3 regions of the Arthrobacter sp. 24S4-2 genome follow, and region 1 is predicted to be linked to each of the others. Evidence: riboswitches for the same ligand, from Rfam matches in the RefSeq annotation. Region 1 holds a riboswitch; each other region holds the start of a gene.
The links. Region 1 has a riboswitch for cyclic di-AMP ahead of FCN77_RS15375 (NlpC/P60 family protein). Riboswitches for the same ligand answer to the same signal wherever they lie in the genome.
Positions count from the first base shown of each region.

Region 2: another riboswitch for cyclic di-AMP. It lies ahead of FCN77_RS03805 (hypothetical protein); the one in region 1 lies ahead of FCN77_RS15375 (NlpC/P60 family protein).
Region 3: another riboswitch for cyclic di-AMP. It lies ahead of FCN77_RS04440 (M23 family metallopeptidase); the one in region 1 lies ahead of FCN77_RS15375 (NlpC/P60 family protein).

Region 1 covers NZ_CP040018.1:3,317,722-3,322,871, forward strand. Annotated here, with positions in the region: gene FCN77_RS15365 (hypothetical protein) at 1-562, shown strand, start outside; gene FCN77_RS15370 (metal-dependent transcriptional regulator) at 583-1,257, opposite strand; gene FCN77_RS15375 (NlpC/P60 family protein) at 1,490-2,272, opposite strand; cyclic di-AMP (ydaO/yuaA leader) riboswitch at 2,275-2,473, opposite strand; gene FCN77_RS27750 (polysaccharide deacetylase family protein) at 2,740-4,194, shown strand; gene FCN77_RS15385 (hypothetical protein) at 4,220-4,474, shown strand; gene FCN77_RS15390 (DNA alkylation repair protein) at 4,471-4,974, opposite strand.
Region 2 covers NZ_CP040018.1:789,522-794,671, forward strand. Annotated here, with positions in the region: gene FCN77_RS03800 (bifunctional glycosyltransferase family 2/GtrA family protein) at 1-1,249, opposite strand, end outside; gene FCN77_RS03805 (hypothetical protein) at 1,435-2,214, opposite strand; cyclic di-AMP (ydaO/yuaA leader) riboswitch at 2,214-2,389, opposite strand; gene FCN77_RS03810 (HAMP domain-containing sensor histidine kinase) at 2,618-4,153, opposite strand; gene FCN77_RS03815 (response regulator transcription factor) at 4,157-4,897, opposite strand; gene FCN77_RS03820 (hypothetical protein) at 5,144-5,150, shown strand, end outside.
Region 3 covers NZ_CP040018.1:936,321-941,470, reverse strand. Annotated here, with positions in the region: gene FCN77_RS04455 (HNH endonuclease) at 1-389, opposite strand, end outside; gene FCN77_RS04450 (NlpC/P60 family protein) at 613-1,362, opposite strand; gene FCN77_RS04445 (C40 family peptidase) at 1,519-2,139, opposite strand; cyclic di-AMP (ydaO/yuaA leader) riboswitch at 2,261-2,454, opposite strand; gene FCN77_RS04440 (M23 family metallopeptidase) at 2,569-3,393, opposite strand; cyclic di-AMP (ydaO/yuaA leader) riboswitch at 3,397-3,639, opposite strand; gene FCN77_RS04435 (metal-dependent transcriptional regulator) at 3,749-4,444, opposite strand; gene serC (phosphoserine transaminase) at 4,802-5,150, shown strand, end outside.

The DNA of each region.
Region 1 (5,150 bases):
CTTGCTGACCGCCGCCGCCGCGGTGATCACCGCGGTGACCGGGCTGCTGCTTGGCCTGGGGCAACTCGGGGTGTTCGACGGCGGGCGGCCCGCCGCCACGGCGAGCGGACAGCCCTCGCCAAACAGCACCGCCCCGCCAAGCGGCACCTCCCAACCAAGTGGCCCGGCGCCAGCAAGCGGCCCCGCCTCGGGACCAGGCGGCGCTTCGGGGTGGACCGTAAGCCTCCCGGCGGAACGGAAATACCGGTCCGCAGACGTGGAATACGAAATCCTCGCCGCCTCGGTCCGTCCCGATGTGGCCGGAAAGGTGGCACTGACTTTCTCGGTCCGGTGCACCAACCACGGCCGGTACGACCTCAACTTCTGGGATTCGACGTTCAGGCTGAATGCCGGCGGCATCAGTCTTTCCCCCGAGTCCGGCCTGAACGAACTGGTCGGCGGCGATTCAAGCAAGTCAGGCGACGTCAGGTTTGCCGTTCCGGCGGACACCCGGGATTCGGTCCTCCGGATCAAATTCGCGCAGGGCGAAAGCACCGTCCAGATCTCGATCTCGCCACCCTGACATTCGGTGCTGGCCTTGGGCTAGACCGCCACCACCCAGATGGCATCCGAGGCGGATGGCCCCAGGTCGACGTCGCGGGCCGGTCCGAGCAGCCGTACGGTGGTCACGTCCGCATAGGGCCGGTGCACCCTGACCGTGAGCCTTGTATCGGGCACGAGGCCCAGTTCAGTGAAGTAGCGCAGCATCTGCGGATCCGCATCGGAAATACGGGTGATGGCCAAAGTGCCCCCGGCAGCAACCGCGGAGAGCTGCGTGCCTTCGGGCAGGTGCGGCCTGCCGTCAGGCGAAGGGATCGGGTCACCGTGGGGATCCCGCGTGGGGTGCCCCAACTTTTGGTCCAGGCGCTCCATCAGCTTGTCTGAAACAGCGTGTTCCAGAATCTCAGCCTCATCGTGGACCTCATCCCAGCCATAGCCCAGACCTTCCACCAGAAACGTTTCCAGGAGCCTGTGCCGGCGGACCATGGCCACGGCATGCTCACGGCCCGCCTCAGTCAGCTCGATGCTCCCGTACGGGGCGTGCGTTACCAGTCCCTGCCGCGCCAGCTTCTTGATTCCGTCCGAAACGGTGGACGGCCGGACTCCCAGCCGCTCGGCCATCACCCCGACGGTCATAGGGGTGGCGGACCACTCCGTGGCCGACCAGATCAGCTTCAGGTAGTCCTGGGCAGCGGAGGACAAATCGGAGACCGGCATGACATCCACGGTAGCAAGCCCAAGCCGCATGTTAGGCCTAACGAACAATGAGGTTGGATTGGTGAATAGACAGGGATCGGCAGGCCGACAAAACTTTCGGAGGCGCCGGCCGGTGAAACGCGAAAGGCCGGTGACCGGCCGCCCCCAAGGCAGCTGATCACCGGCCTTCAGCCGCGGGTTCCCGCCCGTCGGTCAGGACGGGGCCAGGACACTAAGTTTCCCGCGCGGACGCCTACGCTCCGGCGCGGACGAAGGTGACGCCGCCTGTGGCCGTCAGCCAGGACAGGGGGTGCGTCACCGTGGCGTTGGAGCCGTTCATGCCGCCGCTGATGACCTGGCCGTCACCGATGTAGATCCCCACATGGCCGGACTGCACCACCAGGTCGCCCGGCTGAGGTTCGCCGACGACCTTGCCGTAGTTCAAGAACTGCGACGGCCCCAGATCGCCCACCGGAATTCCTGCTGCGCCCAGGGCCTTTTCCACCATGGCGGTGCAGTCCTGCGTGATGCCCAGCTGCGCATACGCCGCCGAGACCATGGCGGCATTGACGCCGCCGGCAGCGGGAGCCGGCGCGGGGGCGGGCACAGCCCCCTGCACCTGGACGGAGACTGCCGGAGCAGCTGGCGCGGGTGCAGCCGCCTGCACGGAGACTGCCGGGTTGGCGGGCGCGGTTGCTTGTGCCGGTGCGGACTCCTCGACGGGTGCCGGAGTGGAGGTGACTTCCGGCCGCTCGAAGCTGATCCGGACGTGGGAATCCGCACTGAGCGGCGCACCCACCTGGGCCTTGGCATCAAGTGCTGAAGCCGGAGCCGAATCGCGTTCCGCGGGGGCTTCGGCGGCCTGCGCAGCCATCCCGCTGGAAAGGACAAGACCCGACGCCGCGGCAATCACCGCAGCCTGGCGGCCCACCCTGCGCCGGCCTGACCCGGGGGTGGCTCCCCGACCGAAAGTGGATCCTGGGCGCCCCGCCGGGGCTGACAACTGATGGTTGGCGGGCGATTTGCGTGAAGACATAAAGAACCTCTCCCGATGCCTGCGAGGTTAGCTGTCGGATTCGGATGGGAGGCACCCGGCCGCAGCGGCTCCCGCGTGCGCGGAAATCGTGCGGCTTCACCCCGTGGACCCGCGCGAAGCACGGATCAAAGTGGTTTCCCCGTCCCTGCCGGCTGGTTGTGATCGGATCCCGGTCGGCGGCAGGGTTAGGCAGTCCTCCCGGAAGCGCCCGTATCGGAGATAACAGGCACCGTTCCACCGTACGTGCGCGACTACGCGATGTCACATTCAGGTAACGCCAGCGGACGGGCGCAGGCCGAAATGCAGGTAGTGAGGCGTTTGGTACTTGGATTCTCCGCCTGTCAAATGGAGTGTTTTGCATTGGCACCGCGGGGCGTAGTCTACGTGCATGTTCTTGCGGGGGGACTTACACGCTTGGAGGAATCATGCGCTGGTCCACCCACCCTGCCCGCAGCCAAGGACGGCATTTGGCGGACCCCCCGGAGCCTGCACCTGACCGCAAACACGGCCGGCGCTGGGCTGCCGTGGTGGGCGTGCTTCTGCTCGCGGCCAGCGCCATTGCTGTCGCCGCCGTCCCATCGAAAGCTGCCGGGCCCACGATCGTGAGCCTCACCTTCGACGACGGCATCGGCAGCCAGTTCGCCGCCGCGCAGGTGCTGAAAGCCCGCGGACTGGTGGGGACTTTTTTCATCACAACCTCCTTCATAGACGCGTCGGGGTTCCTTACCCAGGCGAATCTGAAGACGCTGGCCGCAGACGGCAACGAGATCGGCGGTCACACCGTCACTCATCCGGACCTGACTACGCTCACCGCCGCCGCCGCGCGCGCCGAGGTCTGTAACGGCAAGACGACGCTGGAAGGCTGGGGCTACCAGGTCAGCAACTTTGCGTACCCGTTCGCTGCAGAGAATGCGACTGCCCAGTCTGCCGTCCGGGACTGCGGCTTCGCCAGTGCCCGTGGACTGGGCGACCTGCGCTCGCCGGCCAGCTGCGCCGCATGCCCCGTTGCGGAGTCGCTGCCGCCGGCAAATCCGATGGTCACCAAGGCTCCGGACCAGGTGGACAGCACGTGGACACTGGCGGATCTTCAGGCCCGTGTGACGGATGCAGAGACCACCGGCGGATGGGTGCAGCTGACTTTCCATGAAATCAATGTGGGCACGGATCCGACACTGTCCATCACCCCCGTTCTCTTCGACTCGTTCGTCACCTGGCTGGCCGCACGGACCGCAAACGGGACGACGTCGGTCCGGACAGTGGCGCAGGCATTGGGCCAGTCCCCGGCTCCCTCACCGTCGCCGTCACCCTCACCGTCGCCGTCACCCTCTCCGTCGCCGTCGAGCCCGTTTGGCGATGTTCCCGCCAACGCACAGTTCTTCACGGAGATCAGCTGGCTTTCGGCACAGGGCATTTCCACCGGATGGCTTGAGGCGAACGGTACGCGCACCTACCGTCCGGTCCTGGCCGTCAACCGTGATGCCATGGCGGCCTTTATGTACCGGCTCGCCGGGAGCCCCGCGTTCACAGCGCCGGCCGTCTCCCCGTTCCGCGATGTGACGCCGCAGACGCAGTTCTACAAGGAAATCACCTGGCTGGCCGCCCAGGGCATTTCCACCGGCTGGGACGAAGGGAACGGCGTCAGATCGTACCGGCCCCTGCAGCCCGTGAACAGGGACGCAATGGCAGCGTTCATGTACCGCTATGCCGGAAGCCCCGCTTACACCGCCCCGGGGTCATCACCCTTCACGGATGTGGCACCACAAACCCAGTTCTACAAGGAGATCAACTGGCTCGCGTCAACAAACATCTCCACCGGCTGGGTCGAAAGCAACGGCACCACGACGTTCCGCCCGGTCCAGCCCGTCAACAGGGACGCCATGGCGGCCTTCATGTACCGCTACAACACCTCCTTTCCGCGGTAACAACACCCTGGAGCGGAACCCCTAGATGAAGAACTACTGCGTGGCCATTTGCCAGCTGAGCGATCAGCCGCAGGAGGATTTCGACGTCAATACGGAACTATTGATCCTTGAGGGCAGGGAGCTCCATGTTGCAACGTGGGATGCCGAGCCGCGGGACGGGGGCTTCGACGATTTGGTCCTCAATGACCGCGTCAGTGCCCTCGGGTTCATGGTGGTCACCGACTGGGCGTTCCTGGAAGGCAAGGCGTACGCGGTGGTGGAACGGCGGGCCGGCGGCTAGCGCCGCTGGTGCCGCGGGCCGTCCGGCCGCGAAAGCCAGGCAGCGCGCCGCAGCGACGCGTTGGGGTCGTGCGCCCAGCGGTCCAGGACAGCTTCCGCCCGTAACCGGGGCTGCCCTTCGAGGGCGGCGATCAGCGGGGCAACGACGTCGACGGCAAGCGGGTGCACCAGCTCAGCCAGCCCCGACTCCCGCACAAAGCCCTCGATCCGGGTCAGGTCGGAGTTGCTGAGCAGGGCAACGCGGGACTGCAGCAGCACCACCGCAGCCAGGCGGCGCTCAAAGACGGGCACGGCCCAGAGCTCAGTGCTGAGGGCAGTGATGTCATCATGGGCGAGGTCCCGGTGACGGCGCAGCATGTCCCGGACGGTCCCGCGCACCGCCCCCACAGAAGCGCCGTAGTACTCGAGCCCGGTGCCCAGCCGCGCCTGGGCCTCTTCCGCCCGCAGCCACGATCCCTCGCGCTGCAGCGAGGCATCCACGAAGTCACAGGCATCGGTCACCCGACTATTCTGTCCCAACGGGGCAAGGTCGACCTGCAGGTGCGTTGCCGGCGAGCGCAGGTGCGGGCGCCCTAACCGGATAGCGAGAAGCCGCCGCGGACAAACCGGCCCCTGAAGGAATCCGCACGGTGACGTGTATCCAGGGACATGAGATCCTGCCCGGAGGAACAACCTGC
Region 2 (5,150 bases), 2.5 Mb from region 1:
GCTCCGGTGCGGTCGCTGAACTGCCGTGCACCAGCGCCAGCGCCCCTGAGGTCAGTGCCAGCCCGATGCCGAACACAATCAGGCCTTCGAAGTGGTGGCGGGCAACGCCGGCGCCGCCCTGGATGCCGAACGTGAAGCGGCGGTTGGCGGCCGTGTTGGCCACAGCCGTGACCAGGAGTGCCACGAAGTTGGCCAGCTGCGGATCCATCACACTCCGGCACAGCAGGAAGATGAACGCGTAGGCCACCGTGGAAACCGCGCCGATCGCGCCGAACCGGACCAGCTGGCCGAACAGGCTGGCGCTCCGGCTTCTTTCCTGGCTGCGGGAGGCCGCGGGCACCGGCCCCCGGGCCAGGGCTGCCCGGAGCTCGGGCACGGGAATGCGCCCGGAAACCAGGTCCTTACTGAGGCGGGCCATGCCGCGCAGGTCAGCGAGGGCGGTCTGCACGATGTCCACACTGGAATTGGGGTCGTCGGTCCAGTCCACCGGGACCTCATGGACGCGGAGTCCGCATTTCTCTGCCAGCACCAGCAGCTCGGTGTCAAAGAACCAGGCGTTGTCCAGGGTGTGCGGAAGGATCTGTTGGGCAACGTCCGCGCGGATGGCCTTGAAACCACATTGCGCGTCGCTGAAATGGGCGCCCATGAGTGAATGCAGCAGGAAGTTGTAGCCGCGGGAAATGAACTCCCGCTTGGGTCCGCGGATCACCCGGGAACTGCGCGTCAGCCGTGTTCCGATCGCCAGGTCCGAATGCCCGGAGATCAGCGGTGCGAGCAGGGGGCCCAATGCGGCGAGGTCGGTGGACAGGTCCACGTCCATGTAGGCCAGCACGGGTGACGGGGACGCCAGCCATACCCTGCGCAGGGCGTTGCCCCGGCCTTTCTCCGCCAGGTGGATCACTGTCACCTCGCGCAGCTCCCGGGCCACCCGCTCGGCGGCCTGAAGCGTGGAGTCTGTGCTGGCGTTGTCGGCCACGGTGATCCGGAACGTGTGCGGAAATGTGTTGCTGAGGCAGGCGTGCAGACGCCGCAGGCACTGCTCCAGGTCCCGTTCCTCGTTGTACACCGGGATGGTCACGTCCAGAACGGGGGCGGCCGTCCCGGCCCGGGCTGCCATCCTCGTATCGATGGGGGACCGGCGGGTACTTCCCGCCGCAAACAACGCCGGCGGGATGCCTGTTGCGGCGTGAGCTTCGGCCACTGCTGGCGGTTGCTGCAGGGTTCCTGTGGCTTGGTCTGTGAGCGTCATGATTCAAGAGTGACGCCGGCTCATATGAGGGATTTAGGCCCAAGCTGTGCAGGGGCTGTGGAACTTGGGTTACCCGGCCAACGCCCGGCCAGCGCCCTGCCGGAACCCTGCCGGAAACGCCGAATGGCCCCGAATCACGTGGATTCGAGGCCCTCGGTTGCCAACAGAGCGGGAATGCGCCCCGCTTAGTACCAGTTGTTGGCGAGGTGGAAGTCCAGGGCGCCACAGGGGGAGCCGTAACGCTCCTTGACGTAGTTCAGGCCCCAGTTGATCTGGGTGCGGAAGTTGGTCAGGTAGTCCCCGCCCGCGCTCGCCATTTTTTCGGCCGGCAGCGACTGGACGATGCCGTACGCGCCGCTGCTGGCGTTCGTGGCCGTTGTCTTCCAGTCGGATTCCTTGGTCCACAGCGCGTTGAGGCACTGCATCTGGTCCGCGGCCCAGCCGTAGCCGCCAAGCTGGGAGGCCGCGTACTCCTGTGCGCCGGCGGGATCGTCAACCGCAACCGGCGGGGCAGGGGCCGGGGCAGGTTCCGCGGCCGGCGCAGGAGCAGGAGCCGCAGCAGGTGCCGGTGCCGGTGCTTCATGTGCCTTTTCAGCGGCCGGCTTGTCGGCTGACTGCGGCGCCACTGTGACGGAGGACGGGGCGGGCATGGCGGAGACCAGCACCTTTTCGAACGCGAGCTTGGACTCGACGTCGGAGGTGGCAGCGGTACTTCCGGCCGACGCTGCGGCGGTCACGGAGGAAACAGGCTCGGAAGCCTGGCCGGCGGCGCCGACACCGATGAGCACGGCGCACGCGGTGGCCACCACCGCCGCCCGCTTGCCGGAGCCTTGCAGGCCTGCGGCAATCCGGGACAGCGGGGACGTTGTTTTGGCTGATGCGGCGCGGTGGCGCGAACGTTTAACGGGCGCCGCGGACTCCCGTGAAGCGCGCGCTGGACGTACTTCTGGCGTGGATTTAGTCATGATTGCCTCTCGATGCCGGCGGAGTTAGCTGTCGGGTTCGGATGAGGTCATCCGGCCGCACGGAACTTCACGTGTCGGCTTCACCCCAAGGGCGGCTGATGCAGAATGCCCGGAGACCTGGGTCCCCCGCCTCTGCCTGATCAGGAGGAAATCCGGGAAGCGGCAGAGTTTGGCGTCCATCCCGGTATGCGGCCGGAACGGTGGCCGCACTCCAAAAACCGTACAGGAGGTCGGAGCTTAAGTCACATTTGGATAACGGAGATCACAACGGCGGCGCGTTGACTTGCGTCCAGCGCACAGGAACGTCGCGAAGCGGAACCGCAGAATCAGTGCCGAACAAGGAACGGTCCGGCCGGTGCTGTTGGGCACCGGCCGGACCGTGGGTCAAAACTGCGTCAGGAGCTTAGGCCACGGACCGTTCACCGGGAAGCCGGAGTGCGAACTCGGTGCGGCCAGGGCGGGACGTGACCTCGACAGTGCCGCCGTGGGCTTCCATGATCGACTGCACGATCGACAGGCCCAGCCCGCTGGTCCCTTCCGCGGCCGCCGCTCCCGCGGCGGCAGTACCGGATGCTGAGCCTTCCGGGCCGGTGCGTGCTGCGTCCGCCCGGGCAAAACGGGCAAAAACCCTGCCCACGAATTCGGGCGGGATCCCCCCGCCGTTGTCCGTCACGGTCACCACGGCACTGCCGTCAGCGGAACGCATGACGCCCGTGACCACAGTGGTCCCGGGACCGGTGTGCTTGCGGGCGTTGGAGAGGAGGTTGGCCAGCACCTGGTGCAGCTGCTTGGAATCGCCGCGGACAACCACCGGCTCCTCGGGCAGTTCCAGCTGCCAGATGCGGTCCGGCGCCATGACTTTCTCATCGCTGACGGTTTCCACCACCAGCTGGGTCAGGTCCACATCGCTGAGCTTGAGGGGCTGGCCTTCGTCCAGCCGGGCCAGCAGCAGGAGATCCTCCACCAGGGTGGTCATGCGTTCGGACTGGCTCTGCACCCGCGCCAGCGATTTCTTGCCGTCCGGTGTGAAGTCCTCGGTCATCCGCATGAGTTCGGTATAGCCGCGGATGGCGGTGAGCGGCGTGCGCAGTTCATGTGAGGCGTCCGCCACGAACTGGCGGACCTTGGTCTCGCTCTGCTGCCGGGCCTCGAGCGCCTTGGACACGTTGTCCAGCATGAGGTTGAGTGCATGGCCCACGCTGCCCACTTCAGTTCCGGGATGGGCGTTCGACGGCGGTACGCGCACTGCGAGAGCCACTTCACCGGCGTCGAGCGGCAGTTTCGAAACCTGCGTGGCGACTTCCGAGAGCTGCTCCAGCGGCTTCATGGTGCGGCGGATGAGCACGGTGCCGGCCAGACCGATGAGCACCAGCCCGCCGAACGACACAACCACCATGGTCCACACCAGTGAATTGAGGGTGTTCTGTTTTGCGGCGAGGGGAAGCCCGGTAACGATCACGTCGCCGTAGGGCGCCTCAACGGCCACCAGGCGGTAGGAACCGGTGGACAGGGTGCGGTCCACCGGATTTCCGTCATGGCGGAGGTCCAGGAGGATCTGGTCGTCTTCCGGGGACAGCGATGCCGGGGTTGCGTCGTTGGCGAGGAACCCGGCGCTGCTGACGTTGCCATTGTTGATGCGGGCTATGAGGGTTCCGATGCCTTGGCCCCTGCCCTCCAGCGGGTCCGGCCCGGGGCCGTTCGGATTGCCGAGCCGTGGCCGCCCTGCCTCGCTCGAGAGCCTTGATGCTTGGCCCAGGCGCTCGTCGAGCTGACGGGTCAGGAAGGAGTCCATGGACGCGTAGCTGAACAGGCCGATGGCGCCGCAGATGGCCACGAGCAGGGCCATCGCCACAAGCACCAGCCGGGTGCGCAGGTGCCAGGTTGAGGGATCCAGCCAGCGGCGGCCGTCCTTGCGGATTTCGCCGGAAAGTGTGGGCACCGCTCAATCCGCCGGTTTGATGACGTAGCCCGCGCCGCGGACTGTGTGGATCATGGGCGGGTGCGTGGCATCCACCTTCTTGCGCAGGTAGGAGATGTACAGCTCCACGATGTTTGCCTGGCCGCCGAAGTCGTAGTCCCACACGCGGTCCAGGATCTGTGCCTTGCTGACCACGCGCTTGGGGTTCTCCATCAGGTAGCGGAGGAGCTCGAACTGGGTGGCTGTCAGCTGCAGTTCTTCGCCGGCACGGGTCACCTCCCTGGTGTCCACGTTGAGGACGAGGTCGCCCACCACCAGCTCGGCGGTGTCCATGGCGGCCACACCGGAACGCTGGACCAGCCGGTGCAGGCGCAGGAGCACTTCCTCCATGCTGAACGGTTTGGTCACGTAGTCGTCCCCGCCGGCCGCGAGGCCCAGAATACGGTCCTGGACGGCATCCTTGGCCGTCAGGAAGAGCGCCGGTACTTCCGGCGCGAAGGCGCGGATCCTGCTGAGCAGCTCTACGCCGTCGAACCCTGGCAGCATCACGTCCAGCACCAGGACGTCGGGGCGGAAGTCCCTGGCGAGTTTCACGGCCGCCGGGCCGTCCCCGGCGACGGCAACGGACCAGCCTGCCATCCGCAGCCCCATGCTCATGAGCTCGGAGAGGCTTGGTTCGTCGTCAACCACCAGGGCGCGGATGGGGGAGCCGTCCGGGTGGGTGAGCTGGGGAAGGTTGTTAGTCATGGAGTGCGAAGTGGCCATGGTACAACTCTCCGATCTGCGGTTTAGCCGGCGCTATGGGGATCCTGTGGGCCGGCTGTGAATCCCAGCCTAGCGAGCTGGACGCCCGGCGGGCCTACCTCCGGCGGTTCGGCGTGGGTTTCCTTCCCGGCCGGCCGGTTCCAGCGCGGCGAGCTCACAGGCGGCCCTGTTGCCCCGCACAGCCCATGCACAGGAACGGTTCGGAGTCTGGAGTGGACAGAGTCACCCCGCTCAAAGGAGTACGCGATGAATA
Region 3 (5,150 bases), 2.4 Mb from region 1:
CAGCCCATCTCCGCCGGCGTGTGGTCACCCTTGACGTTGTTGCAGCGCAGGCAGGCGGCCACGAGGTTTTCCCATGAGTCGCCGCCGCCCCGCGATTTCGGGTGGACGTGGTCAATGGTGTGCGCTGCTTTGCCGCAATAGGCGCAGCGGTGGCCGTCCCGGCGGAGTACGCCCCGGCGGCTCACTGCAGTGGTTGTGTTGTACCGTGGCCGGATGTAGCGGTTGAGAAGAATCACGGACGGTCGGCCCAGAATCTCCTGCGGCCCAACGACAGGATCGTCGCCTTCGGCCACCACGCTAGCTTTTCCGGTCAGCACAAGAACCAGCGCCCGGCGGAAGGTCACAACCGCCAGCGGTTCATATCCAGCATTCAGAACGAGAGTGCGCATGCACATACCTCTTCACGGCCGCACCCGTCAGGGGCTCGAGGGCCGGCTGCCCTCTGCTTGTCCGGGCTATGGATCGACAACACAAGAGTAAACACTCAAGTGCCCGTTCGCCGAATCCGGCCGCTGCCATATGCCACGTGTCGGCAAGAATTCATGTCCTCGAAACGCAGAAGAACCCCTGCCGAAGGGCAGGGGTTCCTCATGCAAGCGTTAGCCGGAAGCTTTAGCCGCCGACGCGGATGAAGACCGGGCCGGAGCCGACGTTGACGCTGAACAGGGCGGTGGTTCCGCCGTTCCAGCCACCGTGGACTGCCTGGCCGTTGCCTACGTAAACAGCGATGTGGGCCATGCCCATGCCGCCGTTCTCGTAGTAAGCGAGGTCACCCGGCTGTGCCTCGGCGGCGCTCACGGTGCGGCCCAGGGAGAGGTAGCCTGCCGGCCAGCCGTGGTAGTTGATGCCAACTGCCGCAAGGGCGTTCGTGGCCAGGGCGGTGCAGTCCTGGGAAACACCCAGCTGGGCGTAAGCGGCTGCGGCGATCGCGGCACCGTTTCCGCTGGCAGCAGCGGGCGCTGCCGGAGCGTCTACGGTAGCGGACACCGCGGCAACAGGAGCGGCTGCCGGGGCAGCTTCCTGAACCTCGACAACCGGCTTCGGGGCCTCGACGGCCGGGGCCGGGGAGGTGGAAACAGCCGGCTTCTCGTAAGAGATGGCGATGCTGGAGGCGGCCGAGATGTTGGCCGGAGCGGAAGACTGGACTTCCAAGGTGGAGGCGGACGTAGCTTCGCGCTGAACGTTGGTGTCGGCAGCGTTGGCTGCGATACCGCTCGTCAGGACCAGGCCGGAAGCAGCAGCGATAACCGCAGCCTGACGACCCATGCCACCGGCGTTGTCGCCGACAGCCTTGGCAATGACAGCAAGCGAGTTGGTTTTTGTAACCTCGGCGCGGTGCCGTGCGATCGCACGTGTAGTCATTATTTCTCTCTTTCGTTTTCCTCAGACTGCGTGGCAGGCCGCGGTTTTTGGACGCTCCGGCATCTTGGGGGTAAGCCGGAACGGCCCGAACGGGTGATTTAGCGAAGTGCGCGTGCAGCACTGAAAACACGCGCTGTTGAGCGGTAAGGGCGTGTTTTAGCGAAGCGTGTAGAACGCGGACGTGCCCGTGGCGGACACAGCGTGCAGGAGGGTGCCCTGCGACGGGTTCAGCGCGCTGATCATCATGCCGTTGCCGACGTAGATGCCAACGTGGGCGCCGCCGTTTTGCATGACCAGATCGCCCGGCGCCGGGGTGGCGGTGGGCTTCATGGCGGTCCATGCATTGGTGCGGGGGATGCTGATGCCGGCCTGGGCGTAAACCCACTGCGTGAAGCCGGAGCAGTCCCAGCCGCTGGGAGTGGTGCCGCCCCAGACGTAGGGGCTGCCGATGCCGGTGTAGGCGATGGCAGCGAGACCTGAGGCTGCAGCGGAAGAAACCGCGTCGGCAAGCTTGCCGGCCTTGGATTCCCCGTCAGCTTCAGTGGCGGTCTGGCTGGCATCTGAACCGGTGGACTGTGCCCGCAGTTCAACCTTGGGCGCAGCCTTCGTGGTCACTGCCGGACGCTCGAAGGAAACAGTCGCTGTCGGTTCCGCAGTAACGGCCAGCTGGGCTGACTGTGAACCGGACTCCGTGGAAGCGGAGACACCCAGGTTGGTGTCCGCGGCATTTGCCGGCAGCCCAACACTGAGGATCAGTCCGGACGCAGCTGCAATCACAGCCGCCTGGCGACCTACGGTCCCGGCGTTAGCAGTAACGGCCCTGGACACGGAGTTCAACGGGTTCGTTCGAACCGTTTGCGCGCGGTGGCGCGCAGAGTTGTGGCGTGTAGACACGAAGGTAGCCTCTCCCAATGCCTACGAGGTGAGCTGTCGGATTCGGATGGGAGTCACCCGGCCGCTCGGCTTCCTGGGAAGCTTTGCGACTTAACCCCAAGGTCTTCTTGCGAAGACCAAAATTGGTTCCCCCGCCTCTGCCAGACGATGTCATGCGAACGGACCTTGAGCGGTGGCAGAGTTAGGCAATCCACTCAAGAGCGCCAACTTCGGAAAAGTTGGCGTGCTTTAGACGGTACAGGAATTCAGCGCGAATGTCACATTCAGGTCACGGCATGTCACAGGAATGCGAGAGTGTTCCATCGGTTTGGATCAGAGCCAGCCGAGGGGATCAACGACGTCGCCGTTGACCATCACCTCAAAGTGAAGGTGGCAGCCGGTGGAGGCGCCCGTCGTCCCACTGAGGGCTATGACGTCGCCGCGGCTGACCTTCTGGCCGACCTGGACGCTTGACGACGAGAGGTGGTTGTACGTGGTTTCCAGGCCGTTGCCGTGGTCAATCACCACACGGTTGCCGCCGCCGTAGGCGTGCCAGCCGGAGAAGGTTACAGTGCCGCTGGCGGCAGCCATGACGCTTGTCCCGCACTGGGCCGCATAGTCCTGGCCGCGGTGGAATTCACCGGCACCGCCGGTGATCGGGCTGACCCGGAACCCGAAGGGCGAGGCCGTTACCAGGTGCTCCAGCGGAGCCCCGAGGCTGCCGGCCGATGCTGCCCGGGTAATGGTGCCAACGGACTGCGCACTGAGCAGCTGCTTGAGTTTGCCGTCGGGATCGCCTTTGGTGGCAACGGACGTCCGGTTGAAGTCGATTTTGGCGCCGGCAGCAGCGGAAACCTCAGGCTGAGCCGCGAAAGAGGCGGCAGCGGCGTTCTTACCGGTGTCGGCCGTGCTCATCATGGGCCCGGTGGACGGGACGGTCACAGTGAGGACCAGCCCGGTGGCGGCCAAGGCAATGCCGGCCTTCTGACCAACGCCACTCGCGGACGCGAAGTCCGTGACCTGGTTGAAGAGGCTCTTGCGCCGGCGCGCATCACGGTGTGCGTCGCGGGGCCTGACCGTCATGACGGCTTCGGCCACTGGGTACTCCGAAGCGGGACCTGACGCCCTGCGGCGGCCCCTGACGGTCTGCGTGGTCAAGAAATATCCTCTCTGAAGAGCCTGCGGAGTTAGCTGTCGGATTCGGGTCAGAGAGTTCAAAGACCCGGTCCGCCATTGCAAGGCATCCGGCACAGGGGTATCCCTTGGGAATCCTTCGTCGGAGATGCCTTGCCGCTGACGGACTTCACCCCAAGGCCGTCTTTCAACGGCCGGTTGTGGTTCCCCGCCCCTGCCAGGAGGTGTTTCGTACGCTGATCCGCTGGCAGAGCTCGGCTTCGGATCAGGTAACGCTTTAGTATCGGCGCTAGTTCTCAACTATAGGTGATTAATCAGCGCGGTAATAATTCCGTTATCTGCGTCTCAGTGACTTATAGGTGGTCCTATAAGGTGCCGGTTAGCGGACCGTAACAAATACGTGGGCCGCAACTTCCGGCGGCAGCTCCAGGGCGCCTTCGATCTCGGGCACGCGGACCGAGATGTACTCCCCGACCCGTTCCAGTGCGAGCGAGGCGCCGGGCCTGATCCCGCCTTCATCGAGCTGGACCAGAAGCTCCGGTTCAACCTGGATCGGTTCGGCCAGGCGGCTGACCGTGACGCGCGAATCGGCTCCGTATCCGGCCATGGCGTCCAGGAGGTTCACTACCCCGTCCGTGAGCAGGGGAGCCGGCTGGCCGCCAAGCGCGGCGAGTCCCGGAATGGGGTTGCCGTACGGGGATACCGTGGGGTGGTCCAGCAGTTCGAAAATGCGCCGTTCCACGCGCTCGCTCATCACGTGCTCCCAGCGGCACGCTTCATCGTGGACATAGGCCCAGTCGAGGCCAATGACGTCAGCCAACAGGCGCTCGGCGAGCCGGTGCTTGCGCATAACCTCGGTGGCCCGTTTCCGGCCCGTTTCAGTGAGCTCAAGGTGCCGGTCGCCGGAAACAACCACCAGGCCGTCACGTTCCATCCGGCCGATGGTCTGCGAAACGGTGGGCCCGGAGTGGCGCAGCCGTTCGGCTATCCGGGCGCGGAGAGCCACGATGTTCTCTTCCTCAAGCTCCAAGATTGTCCGAAGATACATCTCCGTGGTGTCGATCAGATCCGTCATCCAGCTCAGCTCCTCGAGCACAGTCCTTGCGTCAGTCCCACCGTACCGCGCGGAGGCGTTCCCCACTGCTCCACGCGAAGTGGAGCCGAATCCCCGAAACAGACCGGGAACAGCCTCCGGCATCAGTCCGGCCGCCATCGCGGCCCGCTGTAGGTCGAACCAGCTTAGCCTATTTTGAATTACTCCGGATAATCTCCGGCGGCTGTCCTGAGCTGCCGCCAGGTGTCTCAATGACTGGACTATGACGGCGGCCGTTCCCTCCCCCGCGGGCGCGTCAGGCAGAATATAGGGGATTCCCTGCAGGCACCCCGTGAACTGCCGGGCCTCCGACGTCCACGCCGAAAAATTGGAGCCATTGTGAGCGACACCAGCATCACTATCCCCGCCAACCTCCTGCCCAAGGACGGACGGTTCGGCGCCGGGCCCTCGAAGGTCCGCCCCGAGCAGATCGAAGCCCTGTCCGCAGCGTCGGCCACGCTGCTCGGCACTTCCCACCGCCAGGCCCCGGTCAAGAACCTGGTGGGATCCGTCCGCAACGGCCTCAGCGAGTTCTTCCGCGCCCCGGAGGGCTACGAAGTCATCCTTGGTGTGGGCGGCTCCACGGCGTTCTGGGATGTGGCCAGCTTTGGCCTGGTGGAGAAGAAGGCGCAGCACCTCTCCTTCGGCGAGTTCGGCTCCAAGTTCGCGTCCGCGACCAACAAGGCAC